4 regions of the Pseudomonas sp. Arb-4-2C genome follow, and region 2 is predicted to be linked to each of the others. Evidence: predicted binding sites of a transcription regulator. Region 2 holds the regulator's gene; each other region holds the start of a gene.
The links. The regulator FliA, encoded in region 2, starts transcription of late flagellar genes. The targets are predictions, from matches to a motif close to CTAAAGTTTNNNNNNNNNNNGCCGNTAA.

Region 1 (5,769 bases), 1.6 Mb from region 2:
CTCAAAGGCGCCGAACTGGTGGTGCCCGACGACACTCAACGCCGCGATCCACTGCAGCTGGTGGCGTTGATCCGCCGTCGGCAACTGACCCACGCGTTTCTGCCGCCGGCGCTGCTGAGCATCCTGCCCCTGGAGCAACTGCAAGGGGTGGAAGTGATGACCGGCGGCGACGTCTGCGAGCCCTTTGTCATCGAGCAACTGACCCGTCAGGGCAAGCTGCACAATCTCTACGGCCCCACCGAGGCCACGGTGCTGATCACCGCCCGGCCACTCAAGCCGGGTGACAGCAACCGCACCCTCGGCGCGCCGATTGCCAACAGTCAGGTGCTGATTCTCGACGACGATCTGCAACCGGTGCCGGAACACACCGTCGGCGAATTGTTCATCGTCGGCCCCGGCGTCTGCCTCGGCTATCTGAACAATCCGCAGCAGACCGCCGAGCGCTACCTGACCCTGCAACTGCCGCACGGCCAGACATTGCGGGTCTACCGCAGCGGCGACATGGCCAAGTGGGGCGCGCACGGTATCGAGCTGTGCGGGCGGCGCGACAATCAGGTGAAGATCCGTGGTTTCCGGGTTGAGCCGGAAGAGATCGAGCGCTGCCTGCGCGAGAGCCAGTTGTACCGTCAGGTGGCGGTGGTGATCGACAGTCAGCGGCGGATTCTGGCGTTCCTCGCCCAGCCGCAATCAGACGCTGCCCGCGAGGCACTGAAGGCCCATGCCCAGCAGTTTCTGCCGGACTATATGCAACCAGTGGCGTGGACCGAGCTGCCGCACATGCCGTTCGCCAGCAACGGCAAGGTCGATCGCAAGGCCTTGCTGGAGCTGCCGGTGAGCGTGCAGGACAGCGGCCCGAAGTGCCTGCCGGCGAATGCCGACGAAGCACTGTTGCTGGAGATCTGGGCGGAGCTGCTGGAGCTGCCCGGCAGCGATATTTCCACCGACGAAAGCTTCTTCAACCTCGGTGGTCACTCGATTCTGCTGTCGCGCATGTTGCTGCGTTTGCGTGAGGAGTTCGGGCGCAGCATCTCGATCAACCGTTTCATCGAACAACCGACCATCATCAAGCTCGCGACGCTGGTGCGCGGTACCGATGACAGCGCGGTGCTCAGCGCCCAGGCCATGGCCGACGCCGAGCGCCCACTGGACATCGAACCGCTGCCAATCAGCCGCCTGGGCGATGTGCACAAGGTGATCGTCACCGGCGCCAACAGCTTTGTCGGCGTGCACATCGTCGAAGCGCTGCTCGGCTGGGGCGCCAGCGAAGTGGCGTGTCTGGTGCGTGACGGTGGCGGGCAAACGGCGGCGCAGCGGTTTGCCCAGGCGTTGCGCGAGAACCGTCTCGAGCATCTGGACTTGAGTCGGGTGCGAATCTATTCGGCAGACATCACTCGCCCGCAACTGGGCTTGGCCGACGACGATTATCAGCGCCTGGATCGAGAGTTCGGCGCACTGGTGCACAACGCTGCCAACGTCAATCACGTACTCGATTACGAGTCGCTGGCAGCGGATAACGTCGAGCCGATCTTCGAGCTGCTGCGCCTGTGCGAAGGGCGCAGCAAAAAGGTCTTCAACTTCGTCTCGACGCTGTCGGCGTCAAGCACGGTCGATGGTGAAGGCCGCGTACTCGAATTGCCCGCTGCAGCGACCCCGCCGATCTACATCCGCAACGGCTACAACCTGTCGAAATGGGTCGGCGAGCGCATCCTTGAACGGGCCCGCGAGCGCGGGGTGTGGGTCAACCTGTATCGCCCCGGCAACATCAGTTTCAACAGCCTGAGCGGCGTCTGCCAACCGCACAAGAACCGTTTGATGCTGATGCTCAAAGGCTCGATCCAGCTCGGTCAGGTCCCCGCCTTTGCGCTGAATTTCGACCTGATGCCGGTGGACTTTCTCGCCCGCTTCATCGCCTTCCACGCCAGCCGTTACTCGACCGGGCGTGCGGTGTTCAACCTGCACAACCCCGAGCCGCTGAGTTGGGATGCCTACGTCGCCTCGTTCCGCGAAACCGGCAGCGAATTCGCACTGGTCAGCGTGGCCGACTGGCAGCAGCAACTGGGCCGGGTCGATGCTGACAACGCGCTGTTCGGCGTGCTCGGTTTCTACCTCAACGGCTTCGAGGAGGACATCGGCGACATCTCCCTGATCGGTCATGCCAACGCCGAGGCCGTCGTGCAGCAAATGGGTGCGCAATACCCGGAAAAATCCGCGGCACTGCTGCGTCGCGGCTGCGATTACCTGAAACAGATCAACTTCATCTAGTTCAACCAAAAGGAGCAACACCATGAGCAATCTGCAACCTGACACCCTGATCAAAAACCCGCACGGCTGCCACGTTATGTCTTCGGTGGAGGTGCCGGCGGACGCGGCGCAGGTCTGGGCGGTGGTCGGCAATTTTGGCGGTTTCGAGCGCTTTATTCCGGCGCTGTCACACATCGAGATGACCGGCGAAGGCGTGTCTTCGCTGCGCAAGAAATTCTTCAAGGACGGCAACGTGGTGGTTGAACAGCTCAACTCCCGCGATGAACAGGCGCGGGCCATGACCTGGACCACGATCTACAACACGTTAGGGGTGGCCAATCTGTGGGCGGCGATGAATGTGGAATCGCTGGGGACGGGTAAGTCGCGGGCGACCTGGACGATCATTGCCGAGCCGGCTTCAGGTGGAGAAGAAGCACTGCCGGGGTTCAAGGATTTCGTGCAGGGGTTTGCCGATGATGCGATGGGGAATGTGCTGAAGCTGTTTGTGTAAGGCTTCAGTTCTTTAGTGAATGAACCACCGCCTTCGCGAGCAAGCCTGCTCCCACATTTTGATCGCATTCCTTCAAGGGAAACACGGTCAACCTGTGGGAGCGGGCTTGCTCGCGAAGAACGCTAACGCGGTCTTCAATCCGACGATCAGATCTTGAAGCTGTCCACCAACTGCTTCAACCGGTTGGCCTGCTGCGACAACGCATCACAATCCTTCAACGTCTCGTTGAGGTTGGCGACGCTCTGCTGGTTCAACAGGTTGATCTGGTTGACGTCGACGTTGAGGGTTTCCACCACGGCGGTCTGCTCTTCGGTCGCGGCAGCCACCGACTGGTTCATGCCGTCGATCTCACCGATGCGCTGAGTCACGCTGACCAGTCGCAGGCCGGCCTGGTTCGCCACTTCAACGCTCTCTTCGCTGGACGCCTGACTGGCGTTCATGGTGGTCACGGCTTCGCGTGAACCGACCTGCAAGGAGGTGATCATCTTGTGGATCTCTTCTGCCGACTCCTGGGTGCGATGGGCGAGGTTGCGCACTTCGTCCGCCACCACCGCAAAACCACGTCCGGCTTCCCCGGCACGCGCCGCTTCAATGGCCGCGTTGAGGGCCAGCAGATTGGTCTGCTGCGAAATGCCTTTGATCACGTCGAGGATGTGGCCGATGTTGTCAGTGCTGGCATTCAGGGTTTCGATCTGGGTGCACGACAGGCTGATCTTCTGCGACAGCTCGGTCATCGCCTGGATGGTTTGCTCAACTACCTGACGGCCGTCATCGGCCTGCTCGCTCGCGCCGCTGGCGTGTTGCGAAGCATCGGCGGCGTTGCGGGCGATTTCCTGGGTGGCGGCGCCCAACTGATTGATCGCTGCAGCCACGCTGTTGGTGCGTGCACTTTGCTCGTCGGAACCAACGATCGAGGCGTTGGACGATGCCATCACCCGTTGCGACAAATCATGTACGTGACGGGTGGCCGACGACACTTCGGAAATCGACGCGTGAATCCGCTCGACGAACTGGTTGAACGAGCTGCCCAGTTCGGCGAACTCATCCTTGCCTTCCACGACCAGACGACGGGTCAGGTCGCCTTCGCCCTGGGCGATGTCCTGCATCGCACGGCCCATGGTGGTCAGCGGACGCATCAGGACGTTGATCAGCAGGCTCAGCAGCAGCGCGATGGCGGCGACCGCCACGAACATGGCGATCAGCGCCGAGGTACGGAATTGGCTGAGCGCCGCGTAGGCCTTGTCGCGATCGATCGACAGACCGATGTACCACTCGGCATTCGGCAAATCGCTGACCGGGGTGAACGACAGGATGCGTTCCTGACCGTTGAGCACCACGTTCTGGTTGCCCTTCTCGATGCGCACGCTGGAGTTCGGGTAGATGTCCTTCAGGTTCTTCATCACCTGATCCTTGTCCGGGCTGACGATCACCTGACCGTCGCCGCTGACCAGGAACGCATGACCCAAGCCACCGAAGTCCACCGAGTTGATGATCTTCACCAGGGTTTCCAGGCTCAGGTCACCACCGACCACACCGAGCAGCTCACCATTCTTTTTCACCGGCATGGCGATGGTCACCACCAGACCACCGACTGCGGCCATGTACGGCGGAGTCAGCATGGTTTTATCGGCGGCAACGGCTTGCTTGTACCAAGGGCGCTGACGTGGGTCGTAACCGTCCGGCATCTTCGCGTCCGGGCGCTGGGTGAACACACCGTTGGCCTGGCCGACGTAGGTGAACTGGAAGTTCGAGGTGAAGGCCGGTTGATCGACCAGCCCCGGGAAGTCGGCGTCCTTGCCCTGGTGAGCAACGTTCTGCGCGAGGTTTTCCAGTACCAGGATCCGCCCGCTCATCCAGTTCTGCACGCTGCTGGCGGTCAGATCACCGGCCTGCTGCACGGAGGACTGGAGGTTCTGGCGAATGGTGTTTCGCTGCAGATAGTCGTTGTAGAGGGTGAACAAAGCGAAAGCCAGGACCACGACGCCCGAGGCGGCCAACAGGATTTTATGGCTGAACTTGAGATTCATTTCATGGGACTTCTTATGCAAAAGTGGGGATGCGTTCCGGGATGCAACATTCCATGTAGCTCCAAATGTCCAATAGCTGGTAGGCAGCGTTCTGATGGCCGCTCTACTTTGGTGCACGCATGTCTCACCAGTCTGTCGGCACCATTTGCAGAAATCTTAGGGCTGTGTGGGAAATGCACGGCATTTCTGGCAGATTCCCGCCGAACGGCGTCCCAGAGCGCTCGCTGTCAGGTTTTTGAAGAACGTTATGCGAGAGGAGGTTGCAAAATTCACAGCCCTTGATAAAAATGCGACTAATTATCATTTGTGACGTTCGGGCTGTCGCGTTCATGTCCTCACCTGAGTTTGCAGTGCAGGCGCTTTACAGTAGTCATCACGGCTGGCTCAACGCGTGGCTGCGGACGCGGCTGGGCAATGCCGCGGATGCGGCGGATCTGGCGCAGGATACTTTCGTGCGCCTGTTGCAACGCACCGAACGCCTGGAGCTCAAGGCCCCGCGCGCTTTTTTGCGCACCATCGCCCGTGGTCTGGTGATCGACCATTGGCGCCGTGAAGAAATCGAACGCGCCTATCTCGAATCCATCGCCCATTTGCCCGAAGCCAAAATCCCGAGCGCCGAGGCCCGCGCCCTGGTGATCGAATTGCTCGAAAGCATCGCGCGCATGCTTGAAGGCTTGCGTCCGAAGGTGCGACAGGCGTTTCTGCTGGCGCAGTGCGAAGGCTTGACCCACAAGCAGATCGCCGAACAGATGGGCTTGTCGCTGCGCTCGGTGGAACGTTACGTCGCCGATGCGCTGTATAACTGCTACGTGTTGCGGTACGCAAGCTGATGCCTGTGGATAACCTCTCGGCAGGGCGCCGTGCCGAACCGCCGCAACAGGTGGTCAAACAAGCCATTCACTGGCTGCTGCGGCTGCGCAACAACCATGGAAATGCTCGCCTGAGCAGCCAGTGCGAGGCGTGGCGCGCCGAACATCATGAACATGAACT
Region 2 (5,769 bases):
GCCGGTGCGCGGCTTGCAGCTGGAGCAGGCGCCGGTGCCGGACGCGTTGGCGCGCTGCTGCTGTGGCTGCTGAAGCTCGATGCCGCCGGCGCTGGCGCTGGCGTCGGTGCAACGGCCGGCGCCGGCGCACTGTAAGCGCTGAAACGACGGTTGCTGCGCGAGATGCTGTGGACCTTCTCGCACAGCAGTTGCTTGACCTTCTCGGGGTTACGCGAGATGTCTTCGAAATTCTTCGGCAGGAAATCCACCGCGCCAGCGTCCAGTGCATCCAGGGTGACCCGGGCACCTTCGTGCGTCAGCGAGGAGAACATCAACACCGGGGTCGGGCAGCGCTGCATGATGTGCCGCACGGCCGTGATGCCGTCCATCATCGGCATCTCGTAGTCCATGGTGATCACGTCCGGCTTGAGCGCCAAGGCCTGATCGATCGCCTCTTTACCGTTGGTGGCCGTACCGACCACCTGGATGCTCGGATCCGCTGAAAGAATTTCCGAGACGCGGCGGCGGAAAAAACCCGAATCGTCCACCACCAGGACTTTGACTGCCATAAACACTCCATTAGGCGCAGCGGGACGTTGTAGCCCCGCTGCCCCGGATTCAAATACGCCGTGCGGCGTAACGCTTGAGCATGCTTGGAACATCGAGGATCAGAGCGATGCGGCCGTCACCGGTGATGGTGGCGCCGGACATTCCCGGAGTGCCCTGAAGCATTTTGCCCAATGGCTTGATAACCACTTCTTCCTGGCCGACCAGTTGATCGACAACGAAGCCGATCCGCTGGGTGCCCACCGAAAGGATCACCACGTGGCCTTCGCGCTGCTCTTCGTGAGCGGCAGAGCTGACCAGCCAGCGCTTGAGGTAGAACAATGGCAGCGCCTTGTCCCGCACGATCACCACTTCCTGACCGTCCACGACGTTGGTGGTCGACAGGTCGAGGTGGAAGATTTCGTTGACGTTGACCAACGGGAACGCAAACGCCTGATTGCCGAGCATCACCATCAGGGTCGGCATGATCGCAAGCGTCAGCGGCACCTTGATGACGATCTTCGAGCCCTGGCCCTTGGTCGAGTAGATGTTGATCGAACCGTTGAGCTGGGAAATCTTGGTCTTCACCACGTCCATGCCGACACCGCGGCCGGACACGTCGGAGATCTCGGTCTTGGTCGAGAAGCCCGGGGCAAAAATCAGGTTGTAGCACTCGGTATCGCTCAGGCGATCGGCCGCATCCTTGTCCATCACACCGCGTTTTACCGCGATCGAACGCAGGACGTTCGGGTCCATGCCTTTGCCGTCGTCGGAGATCGACAACAGAATGTGGTCGCCTTCCTGCTCGGCGGCCAGAACAACACGACCGCCACGGGCCTTGCCCGAGGCTTCACGTTCTTCCGGTGACTCGATGCCGTGGTCGACAGCGTTGCGCACCAAGTGGACCAGCGGGTCGGCCAGCGCCTCGACAAGGTTTTTGTCGAGGTCGGTTTCTTCACCCACCAGTTCCAGGTTGATCTCTTTCTTGAGCTGACGCGCGAGGTCGCGAACCAGACGCGGGAAGCGCCCGAAGACCTTCTTGATCGGCTGCATCCGGGTCTTCATCACCGCGGTCTGCAGGTCAGCTGTGACCACATCGAGGTTCGACACGGCCTTGGACATGGCTTCGTCGCCGCTGTTGAGACCCAGGCGCACCAGACGGTTACGCACCAGTACCAGCTCGCCAACCATGTTCATGATTTCGTCGAGACGCGCGGTGTCGACCCGCACGGTGGTCTCGGCTTCGCTCGCCGGTTTTTCCGCTGGCGGTGCAGCGGCGGCGCGGGCCGGAGCCGGGGCGGCAGCGGCAGCCGGTTTTGCAGCTTCGGCTTTCGGCTCAGGCTTGGGCGCAGCCTTCGGCGCAGCAGCCGGAGCAGCCGGTGCCTTGGCAGCTGGCGTCGAAACGGCAGCAGCGGTGCCTGTAGCGGCAGCGCCGACGTCGGTGAACTTGCCTTTGCCGTGCAACTCGTCGAGCAGCGATTCGAACTCGTGATCGCTGATCAAGTCGCTACCGGCCGCAGCAGCCACCGGAGCAGCAGGTGCAGCCGGTGCCGAGGCGATCGCCGACTCGAGTGCTTCAACGGCAAAGTTGCCCTTGCCGTGCAACTGGTCGAGCAGCGCTTCGAATTCGTCGTCGGTGATGTCGGAGCTGTCGCCCGCAGCCGGTGCCGCAGGAGCAGCCGCCGTCGGTGCAACGGCGTCCGCCGCGAACTGGCCTTTGCCGTGCAACTGATCGAGCAACGACTCGAATTCAGCGTCAGTGATTTCATCGCTGGCTGCCTCATTGGCAGTTTGCGCAGGTGCAGCAGCGGCCGGGGCTTCGGCTTCAGCCTTGACGGCGTTCAGCGAATCCAGCAGCTGTTCAAATTCGTTATCGGTGATGTCGCCCGAATCGCTCGAATCGCCTTCGACGACCAGCTCTTCGATCATCTCGGCCACCGGCGAAGCCGGAGCTTCGTCGGCCGATTGCGGCTCGGCCAGACGTGCCAGCGCGGCCAGCAGTTCCGGGGTGGCCGCCGTGATCGGTGCACGTTCACGGACTTCGCTGAACATGCTGTTCACCGCGTCCAGTGCTTCGAGGACAACGTCCATCAGTTCTGCATCAACGCGACGCTCACCCTTGCGCAGGATGTCGAACACGTTTTCGGCGATGTGACAGCACTCCACCAGCTCGTTGAGCTGAAGGAAGCCGGCGCCCCCTTTTACAGTGTGGAAACCGCGAAAAATTGCGTTGAGCAGATCTGCGTCATCCGGACGGCTTTCCAGCTCGACCAGTTGTTCGGACAGTTGCTCAAGAATCTCGCCGGCCTCAACCAGGAAATCCTGAAGGATCTCTTCATCGGCGCCGAAGCTCATTAATGGGGTGCTCCTACAGGTCTAAAAACCCAAAAAACCTAAAATTCCAAAACTCTAGAATCCAAGGCTGGATAACAAATCGTCCACATCGTCCTGACCGGACACAACGTCTTCTCGTTTATCGGCATGAATCTGCGGACCTTCACCCTGCGAGAGATGTTTTTGTGGATCTTTTTCTGCAAGCATCGCGGCGCGGTCGTGTTCGATGCCCGCAAAGCGGTCCACCTGACTGGCCATGAGGACGAGTTTGAGCAAATTGCTTTCGACTTCGGTGACCAGTTGGGTCACGCGCTTGATCACCTGACCGGTAAGGTCCTGGTAATCCTGAGCCAGCAGGATGTCGTTAAGGTTGCTCGACACCGCACGGTTGCCCGTGCTGCTGCGCGACAGAAAACCGTCGACCCGGCGCGCCAGCTCGCGGAACTCTTCGGCCCCGACCTCACGGCGCATGAAACGGCCCCAGTCGGTGCTCAGGGCCTGGGCTTCCTCAGCCAGACCATTGACGACCGGGGTGGCGCTTTCCACCAGATCCATGGTGCGGTTGGCCGCGGCTTCGGTCAGCTTGACCACATAGCCCAGGCGTTCGGTGGCGTCGGTGATTTGCGACACTTCCTCGGCCTGCGGCATGTGCGGATCGATCTGGAAGTTGACGATCGCACTGTGCAGTTCGCGTGTGAGCTTGCCCACTTCCTGATACAGGCCGCGGTCACGGGTCTGATTGAGCTCATGGATCAGTTGCACAGCGTCGCCGAACCTGCCTTTTTCAAGGCTCTCGACCAGTTCGACCGCGTGTTTTTTCAGGGTCGATTCGAAATCGCCCTGTGAAGATTCGTTATGCTCCATAGCTCCCCCGCGCGTTCATCAGCCGATGCGTTCGAAAATCTTCTCGATTTTTTCTTTCAGCGCCTGAGCCGTGAAAGGTTTGACCACGTAGCCGTTCACACCGGCCTGAGCGGCCTCGATGATCTGCTCGCGCTTGGCTTCTGCAGTCACCATCAGCACGGGCAGGTGCTTGAGTTTTTCATCGGCACGCACGTGGCGCAGCAGGTCGATACCGGTCATGCCCGGCATGTTCCAGTCCGTTACCAGAAAGTCGATGCTTCCGCTGTTGAGCACCGGAATGGCAGTCGTGCCATCGTCGGCCTCGACGGTGTTGGTGAACCCCAGATCACGCAGCAGGTTCTTGATGATCCGCCGCATCGTTGAGAAGTCATCAACGATGAGGATTTTCATGTTCTTGTCCAATTCGACCTCCAAGCAGTCTTAAACGCGCCCAGCACCTGGACGCGCCATTTCAATCAATCCGGCAAAGCACTCGATGACTGTCTGGAGCACAACAGAGCAAGACCGGTGCCGTTCATCACCGCACCAGCCTCGTTCGCAGTGTCCCCACACTGCCTTCAGCGCGCTCGCCACTCCCCCAAACGCCCCCGCAAGCGGGCCGCGCACTGGCTGTGTAACTGGCTGACCCGCGATTCACTGACGCCAAGGACTTCACCGATCTCCTTGAGGTTCAGCTCTTCGTCGTAGTACAGCGCCAACACCAGTCGCTCACGCTCCGGCAAATTGGCAATCGCGTCCGCCAGCGCGGCCTGGAAGCGTTCATCTTCCAGATCGCGTGACGGCTCAAGATGAGAACTGGCGCCATCCTCGTGCAGCCCTTCGTGTTCGCCGTCCTGCAACAGGTCGTCGAAACTGAACAGCCGGCTGCCCAGCGTGTCATTCAAAATCCCGTAGTAATCGTCGAGACTCAATTGGAGTTCGGCCGCAACCTCGTGATCTTTAGCATCACGGCCGGTTTTAGCTTCAATTGCCCGAATTGCGTCACTGACCATACGGGTGTTGCGGTGAACCGAGCGTGGCGCCCAATCACCTTTGCGCACTTCATCGAGCATCGCACCGCGGATTCGAATGCCCGCGTACGTTTCGAAACTGGCGCCCTTGCTGGCGTCATATTTGGTCGAGACTTCGAGCAGGCCGATCATCCCGGCCTGAATCAGATCTTCGACCTGCACACTCGCCGGCAAGCGCGCCAGCAGGTGATAGGCAATGCGCTTGACCAGTGGCGCGTAACGCTCGATCAACTCGTACTGCGCGTCACGTGCCGACTTCTTGTAGTAATTCATACCGCTGGCGGTCATAACACAGGCCCTGCCGTTTGCTGCACGAGGCGCTCGACGAAAAACTCAAGGTGACCGCGCGGGTTGGCAGGCAGCGGCCAGGTATCGACCTTCTGCGCGATCGCCTTGAACGCCAGCGCGCACTTGGAACGCGGAAAGGCTTCATAGACCGCTCGCTGCTTCTGCACTGCCTTGCGCACGCTTTCGTCGTACGGCACCGCGCCGACGTATTGTAAGGCGACATCGAGGAAGCGATCCGTGACCTTGGTCAACTTGGCGAACAGGTTGCGCCCTTCCTGCGGGCTCTGCGCCATGTTGGCGAGGACGCGGAAGCGGTTCATGCCGTAGTCGCGATTGAGCAGTTTGATCAACGCGTAGGCATCGGTGATCGAAGTCGGCTCGTCGCAGACCACCAGCAACACTTCCTGGGCTGCGCGGACAAAGCTGACTACCGAGTCACCAATGCCTGCAGCGGTGTCGATCACCAGCACATCGAGGTTGTCGCCGATGTCGCTGAAGGCCTGAATCAGACCGGCATGTTGCGCCGGACTCAGGTGAACCATGCTCTGGGTGCCGGAGGCGGCCGGCACGATGCGGATCCCGCCGGGACCTTGCAACAGCACGTCGCGCAGCTCGCAGCGACCTTCGATCACGTCGGCCAGGGTACGTTTGGGGGTCAGTCCCAGCAGAACGTCGACGTTCGCCAGCCCCAGGTCGGCGTCCAGCAGCATGACCCGACGGCCAAGCTCTGCCAACGCCAGAGACAAGT
Region 3 (5,769 bases), 1.2 Mb from region 2:
AGGGCAAGTTGCAGGCGGCGCGGTATTTCCTGACGTGGGAAGTGCCGGCTTGTCACCATGAACTGGCGTTGCTGGAGGCGCGGGATGATACGTGCCTGGCGATGCAGGATGCGTGGTTCTGATCAAGCCGTTGAGTTACCCACTCACACTTAAAACATTTGCGCACCTGTCAGGCTTTACAGGTGTGCAAATCAGGATCTGGCGATAGGCTGTTTTCGCCTGACATGTAGTTTGCCCGGCAAGTATGGAATTGAAGTACACCTTCCACTCCGAGAGGCAGACACATCATGAGCAGCAAAACGCTCGAAGAACGATCCATCAAGCTTCCGGGGATTGTGACCGAGGACTACTGCATTCTCGCTTCCACCTCAGCCACGTCTCTGCGCAACGGTACGGTCTGGACGAATAAGGATTCAACCGTATCCACTGTCATCAGCAAAAATCATCAACGATTATCGGATGAACAGAGCCTGATCAGTATCGTAATGGCTCCAGGCGATAACGAGCTTGGTACTACAACTACCGCAACGGCAATGTTTGAAGTGACTTCTGTGGGCGATCACTATTTATCGACACATCGCGTCACCTTCAAGGACTTCACCCACACGCAAGACAATCAATGGAATGCTACGGTGTACGGCACGCCACTGCTTAATGACACGTCAGAATCGTTAATCGACCCCTATGTCATGCTCAGCGAATATCAGTTTTTCATGGCGGCCAGAGTCAATGACAACGTGAAAGATGAGGGCAGCCAGGAGCGCGTCAGCAAAAAAACCTACACAAAGTTAGCCAACAATCTTTACATCAATGAAATTGTGACCCCTTATAAGACCTATCCCAACTCCCAGTCTTTCAACAACGACGACATGTTCAGAACATTGGCGTCAGACGATCTCTACGTTGATGAGTCAGCAGAGTGGTTGGTCAAGGAGAAACTGGTTTACTACTTGCTTACCTTGGGCGGAATCGACTTTTACGGTAGAGAACTCCGCCTGATAAAAGCTGCGCGATAATTCGCCCGACGCGCCTCAGCCGGCGCGTCGAACCGAAAAAAAACGCTATCAATTTAATCGAAACCCACCCATCTGCCGCGCCAGATCATCCGCCAGTCTCTGCAACATCTGGCAGTCTTCGCGACAAGCCCTGACCTCCCCCGCCGTCGCCCGCGCCAGGTCGGAAATCCCCTGCACATTGCGGTTGATCTCTTCAGTCACCGCCGACTGCTCTTCCGTCGCCGTCGCCACCTGATGATTCATGTCGCTGATGCGCTCGACCTGCCCGGTAATGGCCGTCAATGAAGCGCCAGTACGCTGGCTCGACTCAACCCCGGTCCCCGTCGCGGCCTGACCGGTACGCATCGACGACACGGCGTTTTCTGCGCCCTGCTTGAGGCTGCCGATCATCTGCTGAATCTCGTCGGTGGACGCTTGGGTCCTGCGCGCCAAGGTGCGCACTTCATCGGCCACCACAGCGAACCCGCGCCCCATGTCCCCGGCCCGCGCCGCTTCGATGGCGGCGTTGAGTGCCAGCAGGTTGGTCTGCTCGGACACCCCGCGAATCACCGCCAGCACCGAGTCGATTGATGCCACCTGATGCGCCAACTCACCGACCGCGCCAGCCGCCACGCCAATCTCATCGGACATGCTTTCGATATGACGGATCGAGCCACCGACCACTTCCCGCGCCTGCAGCGCTTCGTCCCGTGCGGTTTGTGAGGCAAGTGCGGCGTTGCCGGCGTTCTGTGCGATCTCCTGCACGGTCAGGCCCATTTCATGCACCGCCGTGGCGACCATATCGGTCATTTCCTGCTGACGGCCGGAACGCTCGGCGGTGTTTTCCACCACTCTGGCCACTTGGCCGACAGCGGTGCGCAGACGTTCGCTGGTGGTCAGCACCTCACCGATCATCCCGCGCTGGCTGTCGAGGAATCGGTTAAAGCCCCGGGCCAGATCGCCCAGCTCATCGGCGCGGCTGGAATCTAACCGATGGGTCAAATCTCCACCGCCGCTACCGATTGCTACCAGCGCGGCTGTTACCTGACGAATCGGCCGCACCAAACCTTGCGCCAGCCACACCACCAAGGCGAGGCACACCAGCGCCACCGCCAGACCGATGCCACCACTCATCCACATCGCTTTGCGGGCTTCGGCATAGATCTGCGACTGCGGCACTTCGGCCACCAGGGTCCAGCCAAGATCGCGCAACGGCAGGCTGAAGACGAGGAAGTCTTCGCCGTCCCTTTGGAAGCTGCTGTTCACGGCAACTTTTTGACCCAAGACGTTTTGCGCAGCGCTGGCGCCGATCTGCTCGCTCAAGGTGCGCTTGCCGCTGTATTGCGCTTCAGGATGAACCTGGATCAAACCGTCAGAACGCACGAGATAGACCTTGCCGCGCTCACCGAAGCTGAAGTTGTGGATCAGCTCCGACAGCTCTTTCATGCTCAGGCCAAGCCCTGCCACGCCGACCACTTTGCCCGCCTGCTCGACCTTCAGATCGATGAACAGCGCCAATTCTCCGGTAGCACCGTCGTTGTCGATATTCAGGGTGCGGGGCTGGTTGCTGTCGAGGAAGGAATAGAACCAGGCATCGGCCGGCTTGGCGCGGCTGAGAGTGCGGTCCAGGCCTTTTTCGGTGACGTAGTGATTGGATTCGGCGCCGATGATCAATGCGGTGAAGGCTTTATGTTCGGCGCGGATACCTTCCAGATACTGCGCGAAGGCCGCCGTTTTTCCGCTGTCTTCACCCGAGGCCAGCCAGTCGCGCACCATCGTGTTGCTGGCGATGTCCTTGGCGGCGGTCAGTGGCTGAACGAGGATGCGTTCGATGTCATTGCGCGTCGCTTCGATGCTCGACGGCAGCGCTTGTTCGACCAGATAGCTCTGGGCGAGGCGGTTGACCACCAGGGTATAAATGCCAACCACGATCAGGATGCTGAACAGCAGGGCGGTGCCCATGCTGAGAATCAGCTGCCATTGAATACTGCGTCGCCACAACTGCATGGAGCACCCCCAAAGAATAAGTGGCCGAAACAATGCAACAGCCGTGCCGATTGTATACAACTCAATCGACAATCTATTCTTTGGTTGTGCGCAACCCCATCAACCCTGATTGATGGTCTTGGCGATGGTTTCGACCGTGGCGCTGACTTGCTCTTGGTAACGGTCGAGTTCTTCCTGGTGCTGCTTCTTCATTTCGATCTGCTGCGAGCACAGATTCATGGCTGCCAGCACCAGCAAGCGGTCACCGATCAGCGTCGGGTATTTGCGTTTGGTGTCGGCCAGTGCGGCCTTGAGCATCAGTGCGGCGTCCAGCAGGGTCTGTTCTTCCCCGGCCGGTGCCTTGATCGAATAGTCCTCCCCGAGAATGGAGATGACTTTTACCCCTGCGGTGCCGTGGTTCATGCGCTGACAGGACCTGCGTTGACGCGATCAACCAGGGCCTGGATGCGCGCTGCGGTGGCGCCGTGCTTCTCTTCCTGTTCCATCAGGCTCAGTTGCAGGCTTTCGTTTTCATCCTTGGCCTGGGCCAGTTCCGTGGACAGGGTCTGGTTGGTTTGCGTGAGGGTCTGGTTCTGTTGCACCAGGTCGCTGACGAGCTGTTCCAATTGGCTGAGGGATGCTTCCAACATTTTGATCTTCCAGGCGTTTTTCAAAGGGCGCGTACGATAAAGAAAAGTCACTGCGGATGCCAGGGTTAAACCGGCGCAAGGCCTTGATTTTCCTGGCGGCCGACCGTTCTTGCGAGTTTTAAAGACTGCGATCTGCCGATCTGGTTCCTGCACTTCGTCGCCCAGGCCCTTATGCGACAAATACGCACACTGCCTCAAGACTTTAGTCGTATGACCGATAAGTCATCCATACAGCAGTCTCAGCCCGCATGGATGCGGCCCTTTTTGGTATCACGCCATGTCCCTTCGCAATATGAATATCGCCCCCCGGGCGTTCACCGGTTTCGCCCTGATCGGCGGCCTGATGCTGATCCTCGGCGTGTTCGCCTTGAACCAGATGAGCAAAATCCGCGGCGCTGCCGAGAACATCACCACCAGCAGTGTGCCGAGCATCAAGAACCTCGACGAGTTCACGCAACTGACCCTGCGCCTGCGGGTGCTGTCGTACCGTTTGCTGGTCAACCGTGAAGCGGACGTGCAGCAGAAAACCGTCGAGCTGCTGGAGATGCGCAACCAGCAGATCCGCGCCGCCCAAACCGCCTATGAGCCGCTGATCGTCAGCCCGCAGGAGCGCGCCGCGTACGATCAGTACGTGCAGTTGCTCGGCCAGTACCGCCAGATCGAAGACCGGATGAAAAGCCTGTCGCGCAACAATCAGGTGGACGAGTTGCGCAACCTGCTGAACACCCAGTTGCTCGACAACTCCGAGGCGATGAACAGCGTGCTCAACCGCCTGATGCAAATCAATGGCCAGCAGATCAGCGAAACCAACCAACAGGCCGCCGAGCAATACTCCTCGGCATTCAATCTGGTGGTCACCCTGCTGGTCGTCGCCACTGGCCTGACGTTCCTGTTCGCCTGGCTGCTGACCCTCAGCATCACCAAGCCGATCTCGAAAGCGCTGGACGCGGCGGAAACCATTGCCGAAGGCAACCTGACCCAGCCGATCCACGTTGACGGCACCGACGAAGCCGGGCGCCTGCTGGCGGCCATGGCCAAGATGCAATCGAAACTGCGCGACACCCTGCAGCGCATCTCCGGCTCCGCCACCCAGCTGGCTTCCGCTGCCGAAGAGCTGAACAGCGTCACCGACGAAAGCGCCCGTGGCCTGACCCAGCAGAACAACGAAATCGAACAGGCCGCCACCGCCGTCAACGAAATGACCAGTGCCGTGGAAGAAGTCGCACGCAATGCGGTAAGCACTTCGGAAGCCTCGAAGAACGCCACCACTTCGGCGGGCGACGGCCGTGACCTGGTACAGGAAACCGTCAGCGCCATCGAACGCATGAGCGCCGATGTGCAGAGCACTGCGACCCTGATCGGTGATCTGGCGAACGAATCCCGTGACATCGGCAAGGTGCTAGACGTGATTCGCGGCCTGGCCGATCAGACCAACCTGCTGGCCCTCAACGCAGCTATCGAAGCGGCACGTGCCGGTGAAGCCGGGCGCGGTTTTGCCGTGGTGGCGGACGAAGTCCGTGCCCTGGCACACCGCACCCAGCAGTCGACCAGCGAAATCGAGCGGATGATCGGCAGCATCCAGAGCGGCACCGAACACGCCGTGGATTCGATGCGCAACAGCACCGAGCGCGCCGAATCGACGCTGAACATCGCCCGTGGCGCCGGTCTGTCGCTGGACACCATCAACACCGCGATCGTTGAAATCAACGAGCGCAACCTGGTGATCGCCAGCGCTGCCGAAGAGCAGGCACAAGTGGCCCGCGAAGTGGATCGCAACCTGGTGAACATTCGCGACCTGTCGGTGCAGTCGGCCACCGGCGCGAATCAGACCAGTGCGGCGAGCAACGAGCTGTCGCGCCTGGCGCTGGATCTGAACAATATGGTTGGGCGGTTCAGCCTTTGATCTAAAAGCAAGATCAAGAGCGCCCCATCACCCCAACCCTCTCCCCCTAAAGGGGGCGAGGGGGAAAGGGAGCAGATCTTCGTGCTTTTCAAAACCTGAGTTCGACTCGCTATTTCAGGTCGATGTAACTCGAGAGAGCCACTCGGTCAGTCCCCTCCGCCTCCGGGAGAGGGCCAGGGTGAGGGCAGCGATCTCAAGCCGAACCCAAATCTGCATCCCCCACTGAAAAACCTTT
Region 4 (5,769 bases), 3.2 Mb from region 2:
GCAGAACAGCTCGGCCGTCTTCTCGGTGTCGTACCGCGCCGAGTGCGCTTCACGGCCATCGAAGTCGATGTCGGCGGCCTGACAGGCCTTGGCCAGCACCGTTTGACCGTACGCCAGGCCAGCCAGCGTCGCGGTGTCGAAGCTGGAGAATGGATGAAACGGGTTGCGCTTCATGTCCAGTCGGGCCACGGCGGCATTCAGGAAGCCAAGGTCGAAGCTGCTGTTGTGGCCGACCAGGATCGCCCGTTTGCAGCCGTTGGCTTTCAGTGCCTTGCGAATACCACGGAAGATGTCGGTCAGTGCGGTTTCTTCGCTGACCGCCATGCGCAGCGGATGATCAAGCTTGATCCCGGTGAACTCCAGCGCTGCTGCTTCGATGTTGGCGCCTTCAAACGGCTCAACGCGGAAGAAATAGGTGTGGTCCGGGTAAACGAAACCCTTTTCATCCATGGCGATGGTGGTCGCGGCAATCTCCAGCAGAGCGTCGGTGGCCGAATTGAAGCCCCCGGTCTCTACGTCAACGACAACTGGCAGGTAACCGCGAAAACGCGCTGCCATTGGATGACGGGAACCGCCGCCGCCACCTTGACCGTCCAGTTCGTCGTCGAAATGGTCTTCACTCACGCGTGTTCCTCCAGCAGGCGCCAGCGCAGTTTTTCACCGGCGCGCAGCGGGATAACGTTCAGCTCGCCGAATGGCAGGCTGGTCGGGGCGGTCCATTCTTCACGGACCAGGGTGATGCGATCGGTATTGGTCGGCAGGCCGTAGAAGCGCGGGCCGCTGAGGCTGGCGAACGCTTCGAGCTTGTCCAGCGCGTTACGCTGTTCGAAGGCTTCGGCGTACATCTCGATAGCGGCGTAGGCGGTGTAGCAGCCGGCGCAACCGCAGGCGGCTTCCTTGGCGTGCTGGGCATGCGGCGCCGAGTCGGTGCCGAGGAAGAACTTCGCGCTGCCGCTGGTGGCGGCGTCGAGCAGGGCTTCCTGATGCGTATTACGCTTGAGGATCGGCAGGCAATAAAAGTGCGGCCGAATCCCGCCCACCAGCATGTGGTTGCGGTTGTACAGCAGGTGGTGCGCGGTGATGGTCGCGCCAACGTTGGACGAAGCCTCGTTGACGAACTGCACGGCGTCGCCGGTAGTGATGTGTTCGAACACCACTTTGAGCGTTGGGAAACGCTCGACCACACGGCGCATGTGTTCATCGATGAAAATCTTTTCGCGATCGAAAACGTCGACATCGCCACGGGTGACTTCACCGTGGATCAGCAGCGGCATGCCGACTTCGGCCATGGCTTCCAGCGCCGGGAAGATCTTGTCGATGCTGGTCACCCCGGAATCGGAGTTGGTGGTGGCGCCGGCCGGGTACAGTTTGGCGGCGTGCACGAAACCGTTGGCCTTGGCCTCACGAATTTCTTCGGGCTGGGTGCGGTCGGTGAGGTACAGCACCATCAGCGGTTCGAAGCGACTGCCGGCCGGGCGGGCAGCGAGAATCCGCTGGCGATAGCCGTCGGCTTCGGCGGCATTGCGCACCGGTGGTACCAGGTTGGGCATGATGATGGCGCGGCCAAAGGTGCGCGCAACATCGGCAACGGTATTGGTCAACACGGCACCATCGCGAAGATGAATGTGCCAGTCGTCGGGACGCAGCAGGGTCAGGCGGTCGGACATGAGGGGATTCCAGGCGGGTCAAACTGAGGGGAATGCTACCGGAAAAGACTCTTGCAGGCACTCGCTATCAAGTTTTGCGGGAACCTTCCGATATCCCGTAGGTATGCCGTAAACATAGTGTGAATCGGTCTTTGTGTTACAGAAGCCAATGGAGCCTCCCGTGCGCCAGCGATATTTAGCCTTGCTCAGTGTGTTTGCCAGCCTTCCCGCGATGGCGCTCACCTACCAGACTCGTCTGGAGAACATTGAGTGGACGGTCGAGGGCGACAAGTTCGAGTGCCGCCTGACCCAGCCGATCACCGATTTCGGCTCGGGCCAGTTCGTGCGCAAGGCCGGTGAGCAGGCGATTTTTCGCCTGAATGCCTACAACGCCATGCTCGGCGGCGGTTCGGCGACCTTGCTCGCGGCCGCCGCGCCATGGCAGCCGGGGCGCAACGACATCTATCTGGGCAGTGTCAGGATCGGCACCGGCAACGTGCTGTTCAACAGTTCGCAATCTCAGGCCGGTGGCTTGATCAGCGGCTTGCTCGACGGTCGCAGCCCGGTGGTGCGCCGTGCTTCCGGCGATGGCCGGGTGTCTGAAGTACGCCTGCTGCCTGTCAAGTTCAGCAAGGCTTTCAACGACTACCAGATGTGTGTGGCGAAATTGCTGCCGCAGAATTTCGATCAGGTCAAACAGTCGCAGATCGGCTTCCCCGGTGAAGGTACCGACCTGGATGCCGATGCCAAGGCCAGGCTGCAAGTGATGCTCGAATACATGAAGGCTGATCCGACGGTCAATCATATCGAACTCGACGGCCACTCCGACAACAGCGGCAACCGTCTGACCAACCGTGAACTGTCTCGCCGTCGTGCGCTGGCGGTGGTCGATTTCTTCAAGGCCAACGGCATCGCCGAATCGCAGATCACCGTGCGTTTCCACGGCGAGCAATACCCGCTGGTTCCGAACACCAATGCGGCCAACCGGGCGAAGAATCGCCGGGTCAGCGTGAAGCTCGCGCGGGTGGCGCCGACCGCCGCTCCAGCGCCGCAAGCCAGCACGCCAGGCAATACTGCGGCAACTTCCTGACCTGCCGGTCATCGTCGCGCTCTCGACAGATTCTGTCGCTTTGTCGTCTTAAGCTGTCGCGCCTCTGTAAATTATCGCATTTGAGCGGTAGACTCCTCGGCTTTCCGTAGAACCCCGTGGAGTGATGGCATGGCGGACGTAAACAAGGTCGTTCTGGCGTATTCCGGCGGCCTGGACACTTCGGTGATCCTCAAGTGGCTGCAGGATACTTATAACTGTGAAGTGGTGACCTTCACCGCTGACCTGGGTCAGGGCGAAGAGGTCGAGCCGGCTCGCGCCAAGGCTCAGGCCATGGGTGTCAAAGAAATCTACATCGATGACCTGCGCGAAGAGTTCGTGCGCGATTTCGTGTTCCCGATGTTCCGCGCCAACACCGTTTACGAAGGCGAGTACCTGCTGGGTACTTCCATCGCACGTCCGCTGATCGCCAAACGCCTGATCGAAATCGCCAACGAAACCGGTGCTGACGCCATTTCCCATGGCGCTACCGGCAAGGGCAACGACCAGGTGCGTTTCGAACTGGGCGCCTACGCGCTCAAGCCAGGCGTGAAAGTGATTGCTCCATGGCGTGAGTGGGACCTGCTGTCCCGCGAGAAACTGATGGACTACGCCGAGAAGCACGCGATCCCGATCGAGCGTCACGGCAAGAAAAAATCCCCGTACTCGATGGATGCCAACCTGCTGCACATCTCCTATGAAGGCGGCGTGCTGGAAGACACCTGGACCGAGCACGAAGAAGACATGTGGCGCTGGACCGTCTCGCCAGAGAACGCTCCTGACAAGCCGCAGTATCTGGAACTGACTTACCGTAACGGCGACATCGTTGCGCTGGACGGCGTTGAAATGACCCCGGCCACCGTATTGGCGACGCTGAACCAGATCGGTGGTGCTCACGGTATCGGTCGTCTCGACATCGTTGAAAACCGTTATGTGGGCATGAAGTCTCGTGGCTGCTACGAAACCCCGGGCGGCACCATCATGCTGCGCGCGCACCGCGCCATCGAATCGATCACCCTGGACCGCGAAGTCGCTCACCTCAAAGACGAGTTGATGCCCAAGTACGCCAGCCTGATCTACACCGGCTACTGGTGGAGCCCGGAGCGTCTGATGCTGCAACAGATGATCGACGCTTCGCAGGTCAACGTGAACGGTGTGGTTCGCCTGAAGCTGTACAAGGGCAATGTGATCGTGACCGGCCGCAAGTCCGACGATTCGCTGTTCGATGCCAACATCGCGACGTTCGAAGAAGACGGCGGTGCTTACAACCAGGCCGACGCGGCGGGCTTTATCAAGCTCAACGCGCTGCGCATGCGCATTGCTGCCAACAAGGGCCGCAAGTTGTTCTAAGCCTCGCAGGCCTGTAGGAAATGGCGGCTGGTCCCAGTGACACAGCCGCCATTTTTTTGTTCTGTACTTGCCTGACCTTCTTCCACTCGCGCTTGTGGCTATGTTCAATCCCGCCATTTTCTTGATTGTCCACATCTGTCCTCGACCCGGGGCATCACACCTCCCCCAGAATCGCAGTGCTCAGCGTATTCACGTTGTGAGCAATAATGGTTACTCCGCCTGTGCCTTTCTTCGATTGTTTGAGGAGGCTGAGCGTGATTTGCCTGAACAGAATGTCAGATGCAGGATCGGTCAGAAGTAACACTGCCTCGGCCGATTGTTTGTCGGGACGCGGAAAGTGTTCGGCCATATTTCTGAACGCCTGTGCGCTGCTCAGCGGGCGAATGTCTATGGTACGCAACGTGCCGATCCGCTTGGGCAGTCGAATGCTGTGCTCAATCCATGGCGGGTCTGGCGAATACGCGCTGCTCCTGATGCTCTTCAACTCGTCGGCGATCTTCAAGAAACTGTCGTCCTTGTTGAAGTCCGAAGGCGCATACAGTGAACGGTAGTTGAAGTTGAGAGTCACGAAAAACAGCAGTAGCAGGTAAAACGGAAAGCTGATTAAAAACCAGACATAGATTTCCCGTTCATTACTGCCAAGAAAGGGCAGGGAAATGGCCGCCGATGATTCGGAAATAAATGCAAATATCACAATTACAGTCATGGGATTGGTGATTTTCTTTTTGATTTTTATCATGGTGTTTGCTCATTAGTGTATTTTCCATTGTGGTTGTTGAATGGGTTGTGGGGAGTTTAAAGTTCTACGGATGGCGGTCTTTTTTATATTAAAAAAGTCAGTTGGGTAGAAGTGTCTTGTTTCAGGTGTTTATTGTGAGGCGCGCGGTTCGTTGTTTTATTGTCTACCCAATCGGGTGTTGTCTGGCGCTACGCTGATTCATCCATGAGGCCTCGCATCGACAATGCAATTTCCGGCGTCTTTCGATGATTAGCTGGCCCGAATGAATTGTGCAGGCAGGGCTGTCAGATCGTAGTATTTTCCACATCAAAATACCGCTCTGAGAAATACCAACGCCATGCCGATAACTCTGGTGTTGGTTTTTTTGTAGGAATAGTCTTTATTTGTTGTAGGGAATGTCTTTGGCGGGGCGTGTAATGGAACTCTCTTGTGCCATGTCGCAAGTGACTGGGCTATTGTGCCGGTTCTAAAAATTCGAACAGCGAAACTGGACTTGCCCATGAATAAAGTGTTGATCGTGGATGATCACCCCGTCATTCGTCTTGCTGTGCGTATGCTGATGGAACGTCATGGCTACGAAGTTATTGCAGAAACAGATAATGGTGTGGATGCGTTACAACTCGCACGCGACCAGATGCCGGATATTGTCATTCTGGATATTGGAATACCGAAACTTGATGGGCTGGAAGTTATTGCGCGCCTGAACTCGACGGCGATGCCATTGAAAGTTCTGGTGCTGACTTCACAGGCGCCGGGGCATTTTTCGATGCGCTGCATGCAGTCGGGGGCGGCGGGATATGTCTGTAAACAACAGGATCTGACAGAGTTGCTCAGTGCGATCAAAGCCGTTCTGTCCGGTTACAGCTACTTTCCAAACCAGGCCCTGCATACCGTGCGTACCAGTCTGGGGAATGCCAGTGAGTCCGATATGGTGGATCGTCTTTCGG

Region 1: a site for FliA is predicted at 4,912-4,939, ahead of AC0J41_RS27375 (methyl-accepting chemotaxis protein). Genes of this name have one in related genera too.
Region 3: a site for FliA is predicted at 3,825-3,852, ahead of AC0J41_RS00445 (methyl-accepting chemotaxis protein). Genes of this name have one in related genera too.
Region 4: a site for FliA is predicted at 1,734-1,761, ahead of AC0J41_RS20370 (flagellar protein MotY). Genes of this name have one in related genera too.

The regions. Positions count from the first base shown of each region.
Region 1 covers NZ_CM146899.1:6,019,257-6,025,025, reverse strand. Annotated here, with positions in the region: gene AC0J41_RS27385 (non-ribosomal peptide synthetase) at 1-2,262, shown strand, start outside; gene AC0J41_RS27380 (SRPBCC family protein) at 2,285-2,752, shown strand; gene AC0J41_RS27375 (methyl-accepting chemotaxis protein) at 2,899-4,779, opposite strand; gene AC0J41_RS27370 (sigma-70 family RNA polymerase sigma factor) at 5,109-5,609, shown strand; gene AC0J41_RS27365 (FecR domain-containing protein) at 5,609-5,769, shown strand, end outside.
Region 2 covers NZ_CM146899.1:1,333,769-1,339,537, reverse strand. Annotated here, with positions in the region: gene AC0J41_RS06075 (protein-glutamate methylesterase/protein-glutamine glutaminase) at 1-548, opposite strand, end outside; gene AC0J41_RS06070 (chemotaxis protein CheA) at 598-2,880, opposite strand; gene AC0J41_RS06065 (protein phosphatase CheZ) at 2,935-3,723, opposite strand; gene AC0J41_RS06060 (chemotaxis response regulator CheY) at 3,742-4,113, opposite strand; gene fliA (RNA polymerase sigma factor FliA) at 4,281-5,021, opposite strand; gene fleN (flagellar synthesis regulator FleN) at 5,018-5,769, opposite strand, start outside.
Region 3 covers NZ_CM146899.1:100,678-106,446, reverse strand. Annotated here, with positions in the region: gene AC0J41_RS00470 (acyl-CoA dehydrogenase) at 1-122, shown strand, start outside; gene AC0J41_RS00465 (hypothetical protein) at 288-1,016, shown strand; gene AC0J41_RS00460 (methyl-accepting chemotaxis protein) at 1,065-3,002, opposite strand; gene AC0J41_RS00455 (cell division protein ZapA) at 3,102-3,404, opposite strand; gene AC0J41_RS00450 (hypothetical protein) at 3,401-3,631, opposite strand; gene AC0J41_RS00445 (methyl-accepting chemotaxis protein) at 3,909-5,534, shown strand.
Region 4 covers NZ_CM146899.1:4,499,197-4,504,965, reverse strand. Annotated here, with positions in the region: gene rnt (ribonuclease T) at 1-624, opposite strand, end outside; gene pyrC (dihydroorotase) at 621-1,667, opposite strand; gene AC0J41_RS20370 (flagellar protein MotY) at 1,828-2,736, shown strand; gene AC0J41_RS20365 (argininosuccinate synthase) at 2,866-4,083, shown strand; gene AC0J41_RS20360 (hypothetical protein) at 4,238-4,822, opposite strand; gene AC0J41_RS20355 (response regulator transcription factor) at 5,322-5,769, shown strand, end outside.